4 regions of the Streptomyces sp. NPDC040405 genome follow, and region 2 is predicted to be linked to each of the others. Evidence: predicted binding sites of a transcription regulator. Region 2 holds the regulator's gene; each other region holds the start of a gene.

The links. The regulator HrcA, encoded in region 2, represses chaperone genes, less so after heat shock. The targets are predictions, from matches to a motif close to TTNGCACTCNGNNNNNCNGAGTGCNAA.
Region 1: a site for HrcA is predicted at 2,520-2,546, ahead of ACZ59A_RS09620 (FmdB family zinc ribbon protein). Genes of this name have one in related genera too.
Region 3: a site for HrcA is predicted at 2,317-2,343, ahead of groL (chaperonin GroEL). Genes of this name have one in related genera too.
Region 4: a site for HrcA is predicted at 2,065-2,091, ahead of groES (co-chaperone GroES). Genes of this name have one in related genera too.

What each region holds. Positions count from the first base shown of each region.
Region 1 covers NZ_JBVIVI010000002.1:507,782-511,990, reverse strand. The annotation lists gene ACZ59A_RS09630 (penicillin acylase family protein) at 1-670, opposite strand, end outside; gene ACZ59A_RS09625 (potassium/proton antiporter) at 938-2,446, shown strand; gene ACZ59A_RS09620 (FmdB family zinc ribbon protein) at 2,557-2,937, shown strand; gene ACZ59A_RS09615 (S-methyl-5'-thioadenosine phosphorylase) at 3,061-3,909, shown strand; gene ACZ59A_RS09610 (RcpC/CpaB family pilus assembly protein) at 4,116-4,209, shown strand, end outside.
Region 2 covers NZ_JBVIVI010000001.1:1,063,216-1,067,424, reverse strand. The annotation lists gene hemW (radical SAM family heme chaperone HemW) at 1-417, shown strand, start outside; gene ACZ59A_RS04775 (DUF3097 domain-containing protein) at 414-1,244, opposite strand; gene ACZ59A_RS04770 (MBL fold metallo-hydrolase) at 1,285-2,007, opposite strand; gene hrcA (heat-inducible transcriptional repressor HrcA) at 2,184-3,197, shown strand; gene dnaJ (molecular chaperone DnaJ) at 3,198-4,209, shown strand, end outside.
Region 3 covers NZ_JBVIVI010000005.1:246,211-250,419, forward strand. The annotation lists gene thrC (threonine synthase) at 1-1,253, shown strand, start outside; gene ACZ59A_RS22390 (MoaD/ThiS family protein) at 1,250-1,525, shown strand; gene ACZ59A_RS22395 (cold-shock protein) at 1,958-2,164, shown strand; gene groL (chaperonin GroEL) at 2,506-4,131, shown strand.
Region 4 covers NZ_JBVIVI010000002.1:253,990-258,198, reverse strand. The annotation lists gene groL (chaperonin GroEL) at 1-1,465, opposite strand, end outside; gene groES (co-chaperone GroES) at 1,608-1,916, opposite strand; gene ACZ59A_RS08485 (polysaccharide deacetylase family protein) at 2,135-2,995, opposite strand; gene ACZ59A_RS08480 (THUMP-like domain-containing protein) at 3,073-4,209, shown strand, end outside.

The DNA.
Region 1 (4,209 bases), on a different contig from region 2:
TGGCGCTCAGCCGGCTCGACGCCAGGGCGCGGTCCACCTCGTCCTGCATGTTGCCGCGCAGGTCCCAGGCCATGGCCTTGAGCCAGGCGACCGAGTCGACCGGGGTCCACTTCTCGGGCTTGTAGCCGTCGTTCTCGAAGCCCAGTGCCGCGTATTCGACCGACAGCGCCTTGCCCTCGTGGTCCTTGAGGTAGGCGTTGACCCCGTCGGAGTAGGCCCGCAGATACCTCTTGGTCGACGGCGACAGCTTGGTGTCGTATTCCTGCTGCGCCACCCGGCGCCAGCCCATGGTGCGCAGGAACGCGTCGGTCTCCACCTGGCCGGGACCGAACATCTCCGAGAGCCGACCGGCCGTCATATGACGGCGGACGTCCATCTCCCAGAAGCGGTCCTGGGCCTGGACGAAGCCCTGGGCGCGGAAGAGGTCCTCCGGCGAATTGCCGTAGATCTGGGGTATGCCGTTGCCGTCGCGCTTGACCTGTACGGGATCGGAAAGCCCCTTGACCTGGAGCGACCCCGTGGTCTCCGGGAAGGAGGCCCGCACGGTACTGATACTCCAGTACGTGCCGAAGCCGAGACCCCCCACGAGCAGCAGCACGACTGCGATCACGAGCAGGCGGAGACGTCGGCTCTTCTTCTTGGGAGAAGAGCCGGTTTTGTTGGCGGGCATCGCTGTCCTTCGAGGGGCAGGGTGATCCTGGAGTGCTGGAGCAACCATAGGCGCAGCGCTGTCGCCGCCCCTACGCGGAGTCATGACTGACGCCGTCCACCGGCCATCGGACCGGGTCCGCCGACCCTCTCCCACACCTCCGCGGGCGGCCCGTGTGCGGCCCGTGTGGAAGGCCCGCGTCAAGAACCCGTAAAATGTTAGGTAAGGCAATGAAGTTCCGGTCGGCTGGGATCCGTTCACATCGTCCCCGAAGATCCCGCCGCTCACGTGAGAAAGGTTCGGCCCCTGACTGTCCACCACCTCAATGAACTGCTGCTGGTCTGCTCCCTCGTCCTGCTCGTCGCGGTGGCGGCCGTAAGGATCTCCTCCCGCAGCGGGCTGCCCACCCTGCTTCTGTACCTCGGGATGGGCGTCGCCCTGGGCACGGACGGGCTCGGCGTCACCTTCAACAACGCCGAACTGACGCAGGTCATCGGCTACGCCGCGCTGGTCGTGATCCTTGCCGAGGGCGGCCTGGGCACCAAGTGGCGCGAAATCAAACCCGCGCTGCCGACGGCCGCCGCGCTGTCGACCGTGGGCGTCGCGGTGAGCGTGGGAGTCACCGCGGCGGCGGCGCACTATGTGGTGGGGCTGGACTGGCGGCAGGCACTGATCATCGGCGCGGTGGTGTCGTCCACGGACGCGGCGGCGGTCTTCTCCGTGCTGCGCAAGGTGCCGCTGCCCAAGCGGCTCACCGGCACCCTGGAGGCCGAATCGGGCTTCAACGACGCCCCGGTGGTGATCCTGGTCGTCGCCTTCTCCAGCCAGGGCCCGATCGACTCCTGGTACCTCATGATCGGCGAGATCGCGCTGGAGCTGGCGATCGGCGCCGCCATCGGTCTCGCGATCGGCTGGCTCGGCTCGTACGGCCTGCGCCGGGTGGCCCTGCCCGCCTCGGGTCTGTACCCGATCGCGGTGATGGCCATCGCGGTCGTCGCGTACGCGGGCGGCGCGCTGGCACACGGCTCCGGCTTCCTCGCCGTCTACCTCGCCTCGCTCGTCATGGGCAACGCGAAGCTGCCCCACTGGCCGGCCACCCGCGGTTTCGCCGAGGGGCTCGGCTGGCTCGCCCAGATCGGCATGTTCGTCCTGCTCGGGCTGCTGGTGACGCCGCACGAACTGGCCGACGACATCTTGCCGGCCGTCGTCGTCGGGCTGGTGCTGACCATGGTTGCCCGGCCCGTGTCGGTGCTGGTGAGCACGACGCCGTTCCGGGTGGCCTGGCGGGAGAAGATCCTGCTGTCCTGGGCCGGGCTGCGCGGCGCGGTGCCGATTGTGCTCGCGACGATCCCCATGGTCGGGGAGGTGCCCGACAGCCGCCGGATCTTCAACATCGTCTTCGTCCTCGTGATCATCTACACCCTGGTCCAGGGACCGACACTGCCGTGGCTCGCCACCCGGCTGCGGCTGGAGGAAACGGAGGGCACCGCGGACCTGGGCATCGAATCGGCGCCGCTGGAACGGCTGCGCGGCCATCTGCTGTCGGTTTCGATCCCCAAGGACTCCCGGATGCACGGGGTGGAGGTCGCCGAGCTGCGGCTGCCGCCCGGCGCCGCGGTCACCCTCGTCGTCCGGGGCGGCTCCAGCTTCGTCCCCCTGCCCTCGACCGTGCTGCGGCGGGGCGACGAACTCCTGGTGGTGGCCACCGACCCGGTGCGGGACGCGGCCGAACAGCGGCTGCGGGCGGTCGGCCGGGGCGGCAAGCTGGCGGGCTGGCTGGGCACCGGCGGCGGCTGACAGCGTGGCGTAGGTCACCGTGTGCCGTACTGCGGTGGACTGGCAGGCTGGAATGCTGCACTATGGAGCGTCGTTAGCACTCAACGAGTGAGAGTGCCAGGAGGAAGTACGTGCCGACCTACCAGTACCAGTGCACCGAGTGCGGCGAGGGCCTCGAGGCGGTGCAGAAGTTCACCGACGACGCGCTCACCGAATGCCCCCAGTGCCAGGGACGCCTGAAGAAGGTGTTCTCCGCGGTCGGCATCGTCTTCAAGGGCTCCGGCTTCTACCGGAACGACAGCCGCTCCTCGTCCAGCAGCTCGGGCAGCGGCTCGAAGTCCGCGGCGAAGAGCGACAGCGGCTCGTCGTCGGACAAGTCGGCGGACAAGACCTCGTCGTCTTCGTCGTCCTCCTCCTCGGACACCTCCTCGGGGTCGTCCTCGTCATCTTCGTCGTCGACGTCTTCCTCGTCGACCACGTCGTCGTCGAGCAGCACCAGCTCGGCCGCCTGACCCCGTACGCAGCGCGCCCCCGCCGCTTCCTCCCGGGAAGCCGCGGGGGCGCGCTGCGTCCGGGCGCCGTCGGGCGTGGCCGGTGTCCGGGCACTGCCGGGCGGGGCTGGCTAGGGTGATCACATGGCCGAGACGAGCAGCACCCAAGCAGACATAGGGGTCATCGGAGGGTCGGGGCTCTACGCCTTCCTCGACGATGTGACCGAGATCACCGTGGAGACTCCCTACGGGCCTCCGAGCGATTCGCTCTTCCTCGGCGACATCGCGGGACGGCGAGTCGCCTTCCTGCCCCGGCACGGCCGCAAGCACCATCTGCCGCCGCACCGGATCAACTACCGCGCCAATCTGTGGGCCCTGCGCGCGGTCGGGGTGCGCCAGGTGTTCGGGCCGTGCGCGGTGGGCGGACTGCGGCCGGAATACGGACCGGGGACGCTGCTGGTGCCGGACCAGCTGGTGGACCGCACCAAGGGACGTACGCAGACCTACTTCGACGGTGAGCCGCTCCCGGACGGGCGGGTGCCGAACGTGGTGCACACGACCTTCGCGGACCCGTACTGCCCGGTGGGGCGGCAGGCAGCGGTGACGGCGGCACGCGGGCGCGACTGGGAACCGGTCGACGGCGGAACGGTGTGCGTGGTCGAAGGGCCGCGCTTCTCCACCCGGGCGGAATCGCGCTGGCACGCCGCGCAGGGCTGGTCGGTGGTCGGGATGACGGGACATCCGGAAGCGGTGCTCGCCCGTGAACTGGAGCTGTGCTACACGTCGTTGACGCTGGTCACCGATCTGGACGCGGGAGTGGAGACCGGTGAGGGCGTCTCGCACGCCGAGGTGCTGAAGGTGTTCGGCGAGAACGTCGGGCGGCTGCGCGAGGTGCTCTTCGACGCGGTGAGCGGCCTTCCCGACAACGCCGACCGGGACTGCCTGTGCGCGCACGGGCACGACGGCTGGGACCTGGGGATAGAGCTGCCGTAGCGGGCGCGCCGGCGGGCCGCGGGCCTGGGCGGCGCCGGTGTGGGGCCGCCTGTGTGGGCGGCGGCGGTACGGGTGTGCACTCCTGTGGGGGACCAAGTTGTCCACAAGACGTCGGCCGTCCACAGGCCCCGGCGGGATCGGGCGGAGCCGGGCATGGTGATGGGGCCAGAAGCTCCTCGGCTCCTCACGGCAGGCGGTGTTGTGCCATGTCCCATCCGTTCTCCGCGGCCCCGTTCCCCGCATCCCCCTCCCCCGCGCCTTCTCCGTCCGCCCGCGCCACTCCCCCGGCCCGCGCGGTGC
Region 2 (4,209 bases):
GAGGTCTCCAACTGGGCGACCTCGCCCGAGGGCCGGTGCCGCCACAACGAGCTGTACTGGCGCGGCGCCGACTGGTGGGGCGCCGGACCCGGCGCGCACAGCCACGTCGGCGGGGTGCGCTGGTGGAACGTCAAGCACCCCGGGGCGTACGCGCAGGCGCTCAGCGAGGGCCGCTCACCGGGCGCCGGGCGCGAGCTGCTGTCCGACGAGGAGCGCCGGGTGGAGCGGATCCTGCTGGAACTGCGGCTGGCCGAGGGGTGCCCGCTGGAGCTGCTGCGCCCGGCCGGTGCGGCGGCCGCGGCGCGGGCGCTGGAGGACGGCCTGCTGGAGCCGGAGCCCTACGGGCAGGGCCGGGCCGTGCTCACCCTCAGGGGCCGCCTGCTGGCCGACGCGGTGGTGCGGGACGTGGTGGACTAGTCGGCCTCGGGCGCCGTGACGAAGTCGATCAACTCCTCCACCCGCCCCAGCAGCTCCGGCCGCAGATCCTTGTAGGAGTGGACGCCGGACAGGATCCGCTGCCAGGCCGCGCCCGTGTTCTCCGGCCAGCCCAGGGCGCGGCACACGCCCGTCTTCCAGTCCTGGCCGCGCGGCACCGTCGGCCAGGCGGGAATGCCCAGCGAGGACGGCTTCACGGCCTCCCACACGTCGATGAAGGGGTGCCCGACGACCAGGACGTTCTCGTCGGTGATCTGCTCGGCGATACGGGACTCCTTGGACCCGGCCACCAGATGGTCCACCAGGACGCCGAGCCGGGCGTCCGGGCCGGGGGAGAAGTCGCGGACGATGGCGGGCAGGTCGTCGACGCCCGCCAGATACTCCACGACGACGCCCTCGATACGCAGATCGTCGCCCCAGACCCGCTCCACCAGCTCCGCGTCGTGGCGGCCCTCCACATAGATGCGCCCGGCGCGGGCGACCCGTGCGCGGGCGCCGGGGACGGCGACCGAACCGGAGGCCGTGCGCTGCGGCGTGCCGGGGGCCGCCGCGCGCGGGCGTACGAGGGTGACGACGCGGCCCTCCAGGAGGAAGCCGCGCGGCTCCATGGGGAAGACGCGATGCTTGCCGAAGCGGTCCTCCAGAGTGACCGTCGGCCCCTGCGCGGTCTTCTCGCAGCGGATCACCGCACCGCAGAACCCCGTGGTGACCTCCTCGACCACGAGGTCCGGGTCCGCGGGGACCTCGGGGGCGGGCTGTTGCCGCTTCCAGGGCGGTGTCAGATCCGATTCGTACTGTCGGCTGCGCATCCGGATGACGATAGCGCGGCCGGCCGACGGGAACGGGTCGTTACCGTGACACGCCGAAGCGCGCGGCCAGTTCGTCGCGTTGGTCACGTACGAAGGCCGCGTCCACGACCGACCCATGGCCGGGGACGTACCGCGCGTCCTCGCCGCCGAGGGCGATCAGCCGGTCGAGGGCGGCGGGCCAGTGGGCGGGGATCGCGTCGGATCCGGCCTGGGGCGGGCCCGACTCCTCGACGAGATCGCCGCAGAACACCACCTCCGTCCGGCCCGGCACCAGAACGGCCAGGTCATGGGCGGTGTGCCCGGGGCCCACGTTCGCCAGCAGCACCGACCGCCCGCCCAGGTCGAGGCTGATCTCCCCGGATACCGCGTGATGGGGCGGTACGAGGTGGTCGACGGCCTCGGCGGCGGCACCGGGGGCCACCCCGTGCCGTACCGCGTCCTCGCGCAGCGCGTCCCGTTCGCGGCGCAGCAGACCGTCGAGACCGGTGGCCCCGTACACCTCGCAGCCCGCGAAGGCGGCCGTGCCCAGGACATGGTCGAAGTGCGGGTGGGTGAGCGCGATCCGGGTCGGCCGTCGGCCGGTCAGCCGGGTGATCTCGGCCCGCAGCGCCGCGCCCTCGCGCAGCGTCGAGCCGGTGTCCACCACGAGGACGTCCGTACGGCCGACGATCACGCCGACCGTGCAGTCCCAGTCCGGCAGCCTGCGGCGGGCGACATCGGGCGCGAGCTCTTCCCACCCGGCCTCTTCCCAACACGTCTTCATACCGAGACGCTAGCTCCAACAGCGATAGCGTGAGGTGTGGCCGGGGCACCGGCGGGGGGCGGCTCTTGCCGTGGCCACCGCACCCCGCCGTACACTGGCTGAGGGGTTCTGGCACTCGTGACCATTGAGTGCCAGACGGACGACCTGATGACACGGCTGGACTGGAGGTGCGCGGGGTGCTCAGCGAACGCAGACTCGAAGTGCTGCGTGCCATTGTCCAGGACTATGTGGGCACCGAGGAGCCGGTCGGCTCCAAGGCGCTCACCGAGCGGCACCGGCTGGGGGTCTCCCCGGCCACGGTGCGCAACGACATGGCCGCGCTGGAGGACGAGGGCTTCATCGCCCAGCCGCACACCAGCGCCGGGCGCATCCCCACGGACAAGGGCTACCGGCTCTTCGTGGACAGGCTGGCCGGAGTGAAGCCGCTGTCCGCCCCGGAGCGGCGCGCCATCCAGAACTTCCTGGACAGCGCCGTCGACCTCGACGACGTGGTGGGGCGCACCGTCCGGCTGCTGGCGCAGCTGACCCGGCAGGTCGCGGTGGTGCAGTATCCGTCGCTGACCCGTTCGACGGTGCGGCATGTGGAGCTGCTGCCGCTGGCCACGGCCCGGGTGATGCTGGTGCTGATCACCGACACCGGGCGGGTCGAGCAGCGCGTGGTGGACTGCCCGGCTCCGATCAGCGACGACTCGCTGGCGGATCTGCGGGCCCGGCTCAACAGCCGGGTCGTGGGGCGGCGGTTCGCGGATGTGCCGCAATTGGTGCAGGATCTTCCGGAGTCCTTCGAACAGGAGGACCGGGGGACGGTCTCGACCGTGCTGGCGACATTGCTCGAAACGCTTGTCGAGGAGACCGAAGAGCGGCTGATGATCGGCGGCACCTCGAACCTCACGCGATTCGTGCATGATTTTCCCCTGACGATTCGGCCCGTGCTGGAGGCACTTGAGGAGCAGGTCGTCCTCCTCAAGCTGCTCGGCGAGCAAGACTCGGGTATGACCGTGCGCATTGGGCATGAGAATGCTCACGAGGGGTTGAATTCCACCTCGGTCGTCGCGGTCGGCTACGGTTCGGGCGACGAAGCCGTCGCCAAACTCGGCGTGGTCGGACCGACCCGCATGGACTACCCCGGAACGATGGGAGCGGTACGCGCAGTGGCACGTTACGTCGGACAGATCCTGGCGGAGTCGTAAGTGGCGACGGACTACTACGCAGTCCTGGGCGTGCAGCGCGATGCCTCGCAGGACGAGATCAAGAAGGCATTCCGCCGGCTCGCACGTGAGCTGCATCCGGATGTGAACCCGGATCCGAAGACCCAGGAGCGGTTCAAGGAGATCAACGCCGCTTACGAGGTCCTGTCGGACCCGCAGAAGAAGCAGGTCTACGACCTGGGCGGGGACCCGTCGGGTTCCGCCGCGGGCGGCGGCGCCGGTGGATTCGGCGCGGGCTTCGGCAACTTCTCCGACATCATGGACGCCTTCTTCGGCACCGCCTCGCAGCGCGGCCCGCGGTCCCGGACCCGGCGCGGCCAGGACGCCATGATCCGCCTCGATGTGGAGCTGAGCGAGGCCGCGTTCGGCACCACCAAGGACATCCAGGTCGACACCGCCGTGGTGTGCACGACCTGCAGCGGTGAGGGCGCGGCGCCGGGTACCTCGGCGCAGACGTGCGACATGTGCCGCGGCCGCGGTGAGGTCTCGCAGGTGACGCGGTCCTTCCTCGGCCAGGTCATGACCTCGCGGCCGTGCCCGCAGTGCCAGGGCTTCGGCACCGTGGTGCCGACCCCGTGCCCGGAGTGCGCGGGCGACGGGCGGATCCGCTCGCGGCGCACGCTGACCGTGAAGATCCCGGCCGGTGTGGACAACGGCACCCGGATCCAGCTCGCGGGCGAGGGCGAGGTCGGCCCGGGCGGCGGCCCGGCGGGCGACCTGTACGTGGAGATCCACGAGGTGCCGCACCCGGTCTTCCAGCGGCGCGGCGACGATATGCACTGCACGGTGACGATCCCGATGACCGCGGCGTCCCTCGGCACCAAGGTGCCGCTGGAGACGCTGGACGGCCTGGAGGAGATCGACATCCGGCCCGGCACCCAGTCCGGCCAGTCGGTCCCGCTGCACCAGCGCGGCATCACCCATCTGCGCGGCGGCGGCCGTGGCGACCTCATCGTGCACGTCGAGGTGACGACCCCGACCAAGCTCGACCCGG
Region 3 (4,209 bases), on a different contig from region 2:
CCGCTGCCGCTTTCGGCCCCGCCGTCGCCCTGTCCTGCCGCGAGTGCGGTGAGCGCTTCGACCTCGGTCCCATCTTCGCGTGCGGGTCGTGTTTCGGGCCGCTCGAGGTCGCGTACGACCTGCCGAGCGGCGATCCGGAAGGGCTGCGCAAGCAGATCGAGGCCGGTCCGGACAACATCTGGCGCTATGCGCCGCTGCTGCCCGTCCCCGCCGACGTGGCCACACTCCCCAGCCTGAGCCCGGGCTTCACCCAGCTCGTCAAGGCCGACCGGCTCGCCCGTGAGCTGGGCATCACCGGCGAGCTGCACGTCAAGGACGACTCCGGCAACCCGACCCACTCCTTCAAGGACCGGGTCGTCGCCATCGCCGTCCAGGCGGCCCGCACGTTCGGCTTCACCACGCTGTCCTGCTCCTCCACCGGCAACCTGGCCGGTGCGGTGGGCGCCGCGGCCGCCCGTTCCGGCTTCCGCTCGTGCGTCTTCATCCCGCACGACCTGGAGGCGGGCAAGGTCGTCATGGCCGCCGTCTACGGCGGTGAGCTGGTCGGCATCGAGGGCACGTACGACGACGTCAACCGCTTCTGCAGCGAGCTGATCGGCGACCCCGTGGGCGAGGGCTGGGGCTTCGTCAACGTCAACCTGCGGCCGTACTACGGCGAGGGCTCCAAGACCCTGGCGTACGAGATCTGCGAGCAGCTCGGCTGGCGGCTGCCGGACCAGATCGTCATCCCGATCGCCTCCGGCTCCCAGCTCACCAAGATCGACAAGGGGCTCAAGGAGCTGATCGCGCTCGGTCTGGTCGAGGACAAGCCGTACAAGATCTTCGGCGCCCAGGCCGAGGGCTGCTCCCCGGTCTCCGCCGCCTTCAAGGCGGGCCACGACGTGGTGCGCCCGCAGAAGCCGAACACCATCGCCAAGTCGCTGGCCATCGGCAACCCGGCGGACGGCCCGTACGTCCTCGACATCGCGCGCCGCACCGGCGGCGCGGTGGAGGACGTCACCGACGAGCAGGTGGTCGACGCGATCAAGCTGCTCGCCCGCACCGAGGGGATCTTCGCGGAGACCGCGGGCGGCGTGACCGTCGGCGTGACCAAGAAGCTGATCGAGGACGGGCTTCTCGACCCGTCCCTGACGACCGTCGTTCTGAACACCGGCGACGGCCTCAAGACCCTCGACGCGGTGGCCCCCACTACGGGCCCCTCCGCCATCATCCGCCCCACCCTTGACTCGTTCCGAGAGGCAGGCCTCGCATGAGCGTCAACGTCCGAATCCCGACCATCCTGCGTACCTACACCGGCGGCCAGGCCGAGGTCAGTGCCGAGGGCGCGACCCTCACCGAGGTCCTGGCGGACCTGGAGAAGAACCACACGGGCATCGCGGCCCGCATCCTGGACGACACCGGCAAGCTGCGCCGCTTCGTGAACGTCTACGTCAACGACGACGACGTGCGGTTCGCCGAGGGCCTGGCCACGGCCACGCCGGACGGCGCCGGGGTGTCGATCATCCCCGCGGTCGCGGGTGGCTGACCCCACAGCCGAGGGTGGTTGCTGACGCCCCATCACCCCCCTCACCTCTGGAAATCGCCCCGTCCGGGAGAAACGGACGGGGCGATTCCGTGTGTGGAATCGCGATACAGTTGCCCCGCTTCCCCATCGGCCCCGGCGCCACCGCATATGAGAACTCGTCAACTTGTGCGCAAAGTGTGTGCGCGATTTGTCGGGTTGATACCCTATGCCCCGCCAGGTTTGCCCGAACTTCACAGGAATTCTCCACTTATTCCCGATCGGCCGTGCCCAGAATTCTCGTCCAATTGACCTGTTGCAGAGGGCGTTGGGACGGATACATTCAGCGGCGGTCGACGCGTTCCGGCGCACACCCCCCTCGACTCGGGGGGTGAGGTCTGACCCGGGTCCGCGGAGTGCGGTCCTGCGCAAGGGCCAGCAATAGGGGAGTTAGGAATGGCTCAGGGCACCGTCAAGTGGTTCAACGCGGAGAAGGGGTACGGCTTCATCGCGGTCGACGGTGGTGCGGACGTGTTCGTCCACTACAGTGCGATCCAGATGGACGGTTACCGCACCCTCGAGGAAGGCCAGCGGGTCGAGTTCGAGATCTCGCAGGGCCAGAAGGGCCCGCAGGCGGACATGGTCCGCGTGGCCGTAGGCTGACGCGCCGAACGCGAGGCAGCTGACAAGAAGTGCCGGAGGGCTCGTACCCCGCGAGGGGGCGGGCCCTCTGGCATGCCCGCGCGTCTCCGGGTTCCCCGCGCGGCCACCATCCCCCACGCCGTCCCCATGCCTCTCTTGACGCCCGTCGGGCGCTTGCACTCTCATGGGGCGAGTGCTAATTATTGCGTTAGCACTCTGAAGGTGAGAGTGACAGAAGGATCGGGTCGGTGAGGCAAGCCGACGCCGCGCGGGGCAAGGAACCGCACGGCAGGCAGGCCGTCCGTCGCGGGCGCCAGGCGCGGTCCGGAGCAATCCACCCCGTCTTGGGAGGACCACTTCACATGGCCAAGATCATCGCGTTCGACGAGGAGGCGCGGCGCGGCCTCGAGCGCGGGATGAACCAGCTCGCCGACGCCGTCAAGGTCACCCTCGGCCCCAAGGGCCGTAACGTCGTCCTCGAGAAGAAGTGGGGCGCCCCCACGATCACCAACGATGGTGTTTCCATCGCCAAGGAGATCGAACTCGAGGACCCGTACGAGAAGATCGGCGCCGAGCTGGTCAAGGAGGTCGCGAAGAAGACGGACGACGTCGCCGGTGACGGCACGACGACCGCGACCGTCCTCGCCCAGGCGCTGGTCAAGGAGGGTCTGCGGAACGTAGCCGCGGGCGCCAACCCGATGGCCCTCAAGCGCGGCATCGAGAAGGCCGTCGAGGCCGTCTCCGCCCAGCTGCTCGAGCAGGCCAAGGACGTGGAGACCAAGGAGCAGATCGCCTCCACCGCCTCCATCTCCGCCGCCGACACCCAGATCGGCGAGCTCATCGCCGAGGCGATGGACAAGGTCGGCAAGGAAGGCGTCATCACCGTCGAGGAGTCGCAGACCTTCGGGCTGGAGCTTGAGCTCACCGAGGGCATGCGCTTCGACAAGGGCTACATCTCCCCGTACTTCGCGACGGACATGGAGCGCATGGAGTCGTCGCTCGACGACCCGTACATCCTGATCGTCAACTCGAAGATCACCAGCGTGAAGGACCTCCTCCCGCTGCTCGAGAAGGTCATGCAGTCCGGCAAGCCGCTGCTGATCATCGCCGAGGACATCGAGGGCGAGGCGCTGGCGACCCTGGTCGTCAACAAGATCCGTGGCACCTTCAAGTCCGTCGCCGTCAAGGCTCCGGGCTTCGGTGACCGCCGCAAGGCCATGCTCGGCGACATCGCCATCCTCACCGGTGGCACGGTCATCTCCGAGGAGGTCGGCCTCAAGCTGGAGAACGCGGGTCTGGACCTGCTCGGCCGCGCCCGCAAGGTCACGGTCACCAAGGACGAGACCACGATCGTGGACGGCGCGGGCGACACCGACCAGGTGCAGGGCCGCGTCAACCAGATCCGTGCCGAGATCGAGAACTCGGACTCGGACTACGACCGCGAGAAGCTCCAGGAGCGCCTGGCGAAGCTGGCCGGCGGCGTGGCCGTCATCAAGGCCGGTGCCGCGACCGAGGTCGAGCTGAAGGAGCGCAAGCACCGCATCGAGGACGCGGTGCGCAACGCCAAGGCCGCCGTCGAGGAGGGCATCGTCGCCGGTGGTGGCGTGGCCCTGCTCCAGACCGTCTCGGTCTTCGAGAAGCTGGAGCTCGACGGTGACGAGGCCACCGGTGCCCAGGCTGTGCGCCTGGCCCTGGAGGCCCCGCTGAAGCAGATCGCCGTCAACGCCGGCCTTGAGGGCGGCGTCGTGGTGGAGAAGGTCCGCAACCTCACCCCGGGTCACGGCCTCAACGCCGCGACCGGTGAGTACATCGACCTGATCGCCGAGGGCATCATCGACCCGGCCAAGGTCACGCGCTCCGCGCTGCAGAACGCCGCGTCGATCGCCGCGCTGTTCCTCACCACCGAGGCCGTCATCGCCGACAAGCCCGAGAAGGCCGCTCCGGCGGGCGCCCCGGGTGGCATGCCGGGCGGTGACATGGACTTCTGATCGGCTTCGGCGCCCCCGCGCGCCGGTCGGTCACACCGTCCACTGACGACGGCGGGGCGGCACCCTTTCTCCCAGGGG
Region 4 (4,209 bases), on a different contig from region 2:
CCAGGTCGCCGTACTCCTCGGTCGCGGCGTTGTAGCCGTGGCCCTTCTCCAGCTCGGCGACCTTCGAGGTGATGACGTAGCCCTCGAGGCCCGCGTTCTCCGCGATCCAGCGCAGCGGCTCGACGACGGCGCGGCGGACGACGGCGACACCGGTGGCCTCGTCGCCCTCCTTGCCCAGGCCGCCTTCCAGCACCTTGGCGGCGTGGACGAGCGCGGAGCCACCACCGGAGACGATGCCCTCCTCGACCGCGGCGCGGGTCGCGGAGATGGCGTCCTCCAGACGGTGCTTCTTCTCCTTGAGCTCGACCTCGGTGGCCGCGCCCACGCGGATCACGCACACGCCACCGGCCAGCTTCGCGAGGCGCTCCTGGAGCTTCTCGCGGTCCCAGTCGGAGTCCGTGGACTCGATCTCGGCCTTGATCTGGGCGATGCGACCGGCCACGTCGTCGGAGTTGCCGCCGCCGTCGACGATGGTGGTGTCGTCCTTGGTGACGGTCACGCGACGGGCGGTGCCCAGCACGTCCAGACCGGCCTGGTCGAGCTTGAGGCCGACCTCCTCGGCGATGACGGTGGCACCGGTGAGGGTGGCGATGTCGCCGAGCATGGCCTTGCGGCGGTCACCGAAGCCGGGGGCCTTCACGGCGACGGCGTTGAAGGTGCCGCGGATCTTGTTGACGACGAGGGTGGAGAGGGCCTCGCCCTCGACGTCCTCGGCGATGATCAGCAGCGGCTTGCTGGCGCCGGCCTGGATGACCTTCTCCAGCAGCGGCAGCAGGTCCTGGATCGAGCCGATCTTGCCCTGGTGGATCAGGATGTACGGGTCGTCGAGGACGGCCTCCATACGCTCCTGGTCGGTCACCATGTACGGCGAGAGGTAGCCCTTGTCGAAGGACATGCCCTCGGTGAAGTCCAGCTCGAGACCGAAGGTGTTGGACTCCTCGACGGTGATGACACCGTCCTTGCCGACCTTGTCCATCGCCTCGGCGATCAGCTCGCCGACCTGCTTGTCCTGGGCGGACAGCCCGGCGACGGCGGCGATGTCGGACTTGGAGTCGATCGGGCTGGCGGTCGCGAGGAGGTCCTCGGACACGGCCTTGACCGCGGCGTCGATGCCCTTCTTCAGGGCGGCCGGGGAGGCACCGGCGGCCACGTTGCGCAGGCCCTCGCGGACCAGCGCCTGGGCCAGCACGGTGGCGGTGGTGGTGCCGTCACCCGCGATGTCGTTGGTCTTGGTCGCCACCTCCTTGACGAGCTGGGCGCCAAGGTTCTCGTACGGGTCCTCGACCTCGACCTCGCGGGCGATCGTGACACCGTCGTTGGTGATGGTCGGAGCACCGAACTTCTTGTCGATGACGACGTTGCGGCCGCGGGGGCCGATCGTCACCTTGACGGTGTCCGCAAGCTTGTTCACGCCGCGCTCAAGGGCGCGACGGGCGTCCTCGTCGAACTTCAGGATCTTCGCCATGGTTGCGTATGTCCTCTCATTGCGATCCTCGGCCGCCGTACGTCAGGCAGCCGCCGTCGCGTCAAAAAAAACGAACCGCGCCCCGACCCCGGGTATCTGTGACACGGGCACCGGGGCGCGGCTCAAGGCAAAACTTCGGTGATTACTTCTCGACGATCGCGAGGACGTCGCGAGCCGAGAGGACGAGGTACTCCTCGCCGCTGTACTTCACCTCGGTGCCGCCGTACTTGCTGTAGAGCACGACGTCGCCGACGGAGACGTCGAGCGGAAGCCGCTTGCCGTCCTCGAAACGGCCCGGGCCGACGGCCAGGACGACGCCCTCCTGGGGCTTCTCCTTGGCGGTGTCCGGGATGACCAGGCCAGAGGCCGTGGTCTGCTCGGCCTCGACGGCCTGGACCACGATGCGGTCCTCAAGCGGCTTGATGGCAACCTTGGAGCTGGCGGTCGTCACGATCCGACCTCCCCCTTCGGAGATCTCACGGGGTTAACTGTCTGAGGTGGCGACCAGGTGGATCCGTCGTCGCGGGTGCCGGACCTGCCCGTCGCTGTGTAGCTGGCACTCCGCAGTGCCGAGTGCCAGCCCTGACATTATGACGCGGTTAGCACTCCGTCAACCAGAGTGCCAAGCGAGGCGGCGGCGGACCGCACGGGCGTCCGGTGTCCGGCCGCTCAGATGTAGTCCTCCAGCCGCGCCACGGTGAAGCCCTGCGCCTGCACCTCCCGCAGCAGCTCGGTGATCATGTCGGTCATGGTGTGCCCGTCCAGCTCTGCCGGGCCGCGGAAGTGCGCGAGCACGATGTCCCCCGGCCGCAGCCCGCTCCCGGAGCGGTACACGAGCCCCTTGGGCTCCATCTCGGCGCGCCACAGCACCGCCTTGTTCAGCCCGCACTCCGCCGCCGCCGCCAGCGTGTTCCGGTCGTAGTCCCCGTACGGCGGGCGGAAGAGGTGGGGCTCCAGCCCGAGGCGTTCGTGGAGAACGTCCTGCTGGCCGCAGATCTCGTGCAGCTGGGTCTCGTAGTCCTTGCCCGCCAGGCTGGGGTGGGTGAGCGTGTGGTTGCCGACCCGGTTGCCGAGTTCGCGCAGCGCGCGGAAGTAGTCGTAGTGGTCGCCGATCACCTCGTCCTCCAGGAACTGGGTGAACGGCAGACCGAGGTCCCGGGCCTGGTCGATGAAGGCCGGGTCCTTCTCGATCCCGTCGTCGAGCGTCAGGAAAACCACCCGATCGGTGGTGGCCACTTGCCGGATGACGGTCGCCAGCCCCTGCACCGGCGGCCACACCGGCGCGAGCGCGGGCTTGACCGGGGGCGGGGGCGGCGGGTCCAGCGGGCGGTCGAGCCCCCAGCGGCGGTAGCCGTCCGGGGGCGGCGAGCCGGAGGCCCGGGACAGGGCGTGCGACGAGGGGGAGGCCGACCGCGTGTGACCGGCCGCCTTCCCCGTCCTGGCGTGCGGCCCGGGGCCACCGCAGCCGACGAGTACGGCCGCCGCGGCGGCGAGAACCAGACACCTGGAGAGACCAGCGTTGATCATCATCACACAACCGATCTTCATCTCTACGGGGCGCGGACGCGCGACACGCGGGTACGGATGCGCTCCCCGGAGCGGGGAGAATGGGCCATGTGGACGTTGACGCCTTCGACTCACTGCTCGGCGACGAGGGGCAGGCGCTGCTCTCCGCGTTGCGGAACTACGACCCGGCGCAGGAGCTGGCCATCGCGACCCGGCTGCGCCGTGACCATCCGGCCGCCCTGGTCTCGGCGGCCCTGACGCAGGCACAGCTGCGGCAGCGGGCTGTGCCCAAGTTCGGGGCCGAGGACGCCCATCGCATGTACTTCACGCCGAACGGCGTCGAGCAGTCCACCCGTACCTCCGTCGCCGCCTACCGCGCCGACCGGCTGGCCGGGTTCGGGGTGCGCCGCGTGGCCGATCTGTGCTGCGGCATCGGCGGCGACGCGATCGCGATGGCGCGGGCCGGGCTCACCGTCCTGGCCGTCGACCGCGATCCGCTGACCTGTGCGGTCGCCCGGGCCAACGCCGGCGCGCTGGGCCTGTCGCAGCTCATCGAGGTGCGCTGCGCCGATGTCACCGGGATCGACACCTCGTCGTACGACGCGGTGTTCGTGGACCCCGCCCGGCGCGGCGGCCGGGGCCGGGTCTTCGACCCCGAGGCGTACTCCCCGCCGCTGTCCTGGGCCATCGAGGCCGCCCGTACGACCCCGCGCGCCGCCCTCAAGATCGCGCCCGGGATTCCGCACGAGGCGGTGCCGGAGGACGCGGAGGCCGAGTGGATCTCGGACCACGGGAACGTGAAGGAGGCGGTGCTGTGGTTCGGCACCGCGCGCCCGAGCATGCGCCGCGCCACGCTGCTGCCCTCCGGCCACTCCCTGCTGGGCACCCGGCAGCTCCCGGACCCCGAGACCGGCCCGGTCGGCCGCTGGCTGTACGAACCGGACGGCGCCGTCATCCGCGGCCACCTCGTGGCGGACGTCGCGGCCCGGATCGGCGGCCGCCTCATCGACCCGACGATCGCCTACATCACGGCGGACGAGCTGCGCCCGACGCCGTACGCCACCGCGTACGAGATCACCGATGTGCTGCCGTTCAACCTGAAGAAGCTCAGGGCGCTGCTGCGGGAGCGCGAGGTCGGCATCGCGACCATCAAGAAGCGCGGCTCCGCCGTCGAACCGGAGCATCTGCGCAAGAAGCTGCGGCTCGAAGGGGGAAACGCCTGCACGATCCTCCTCACC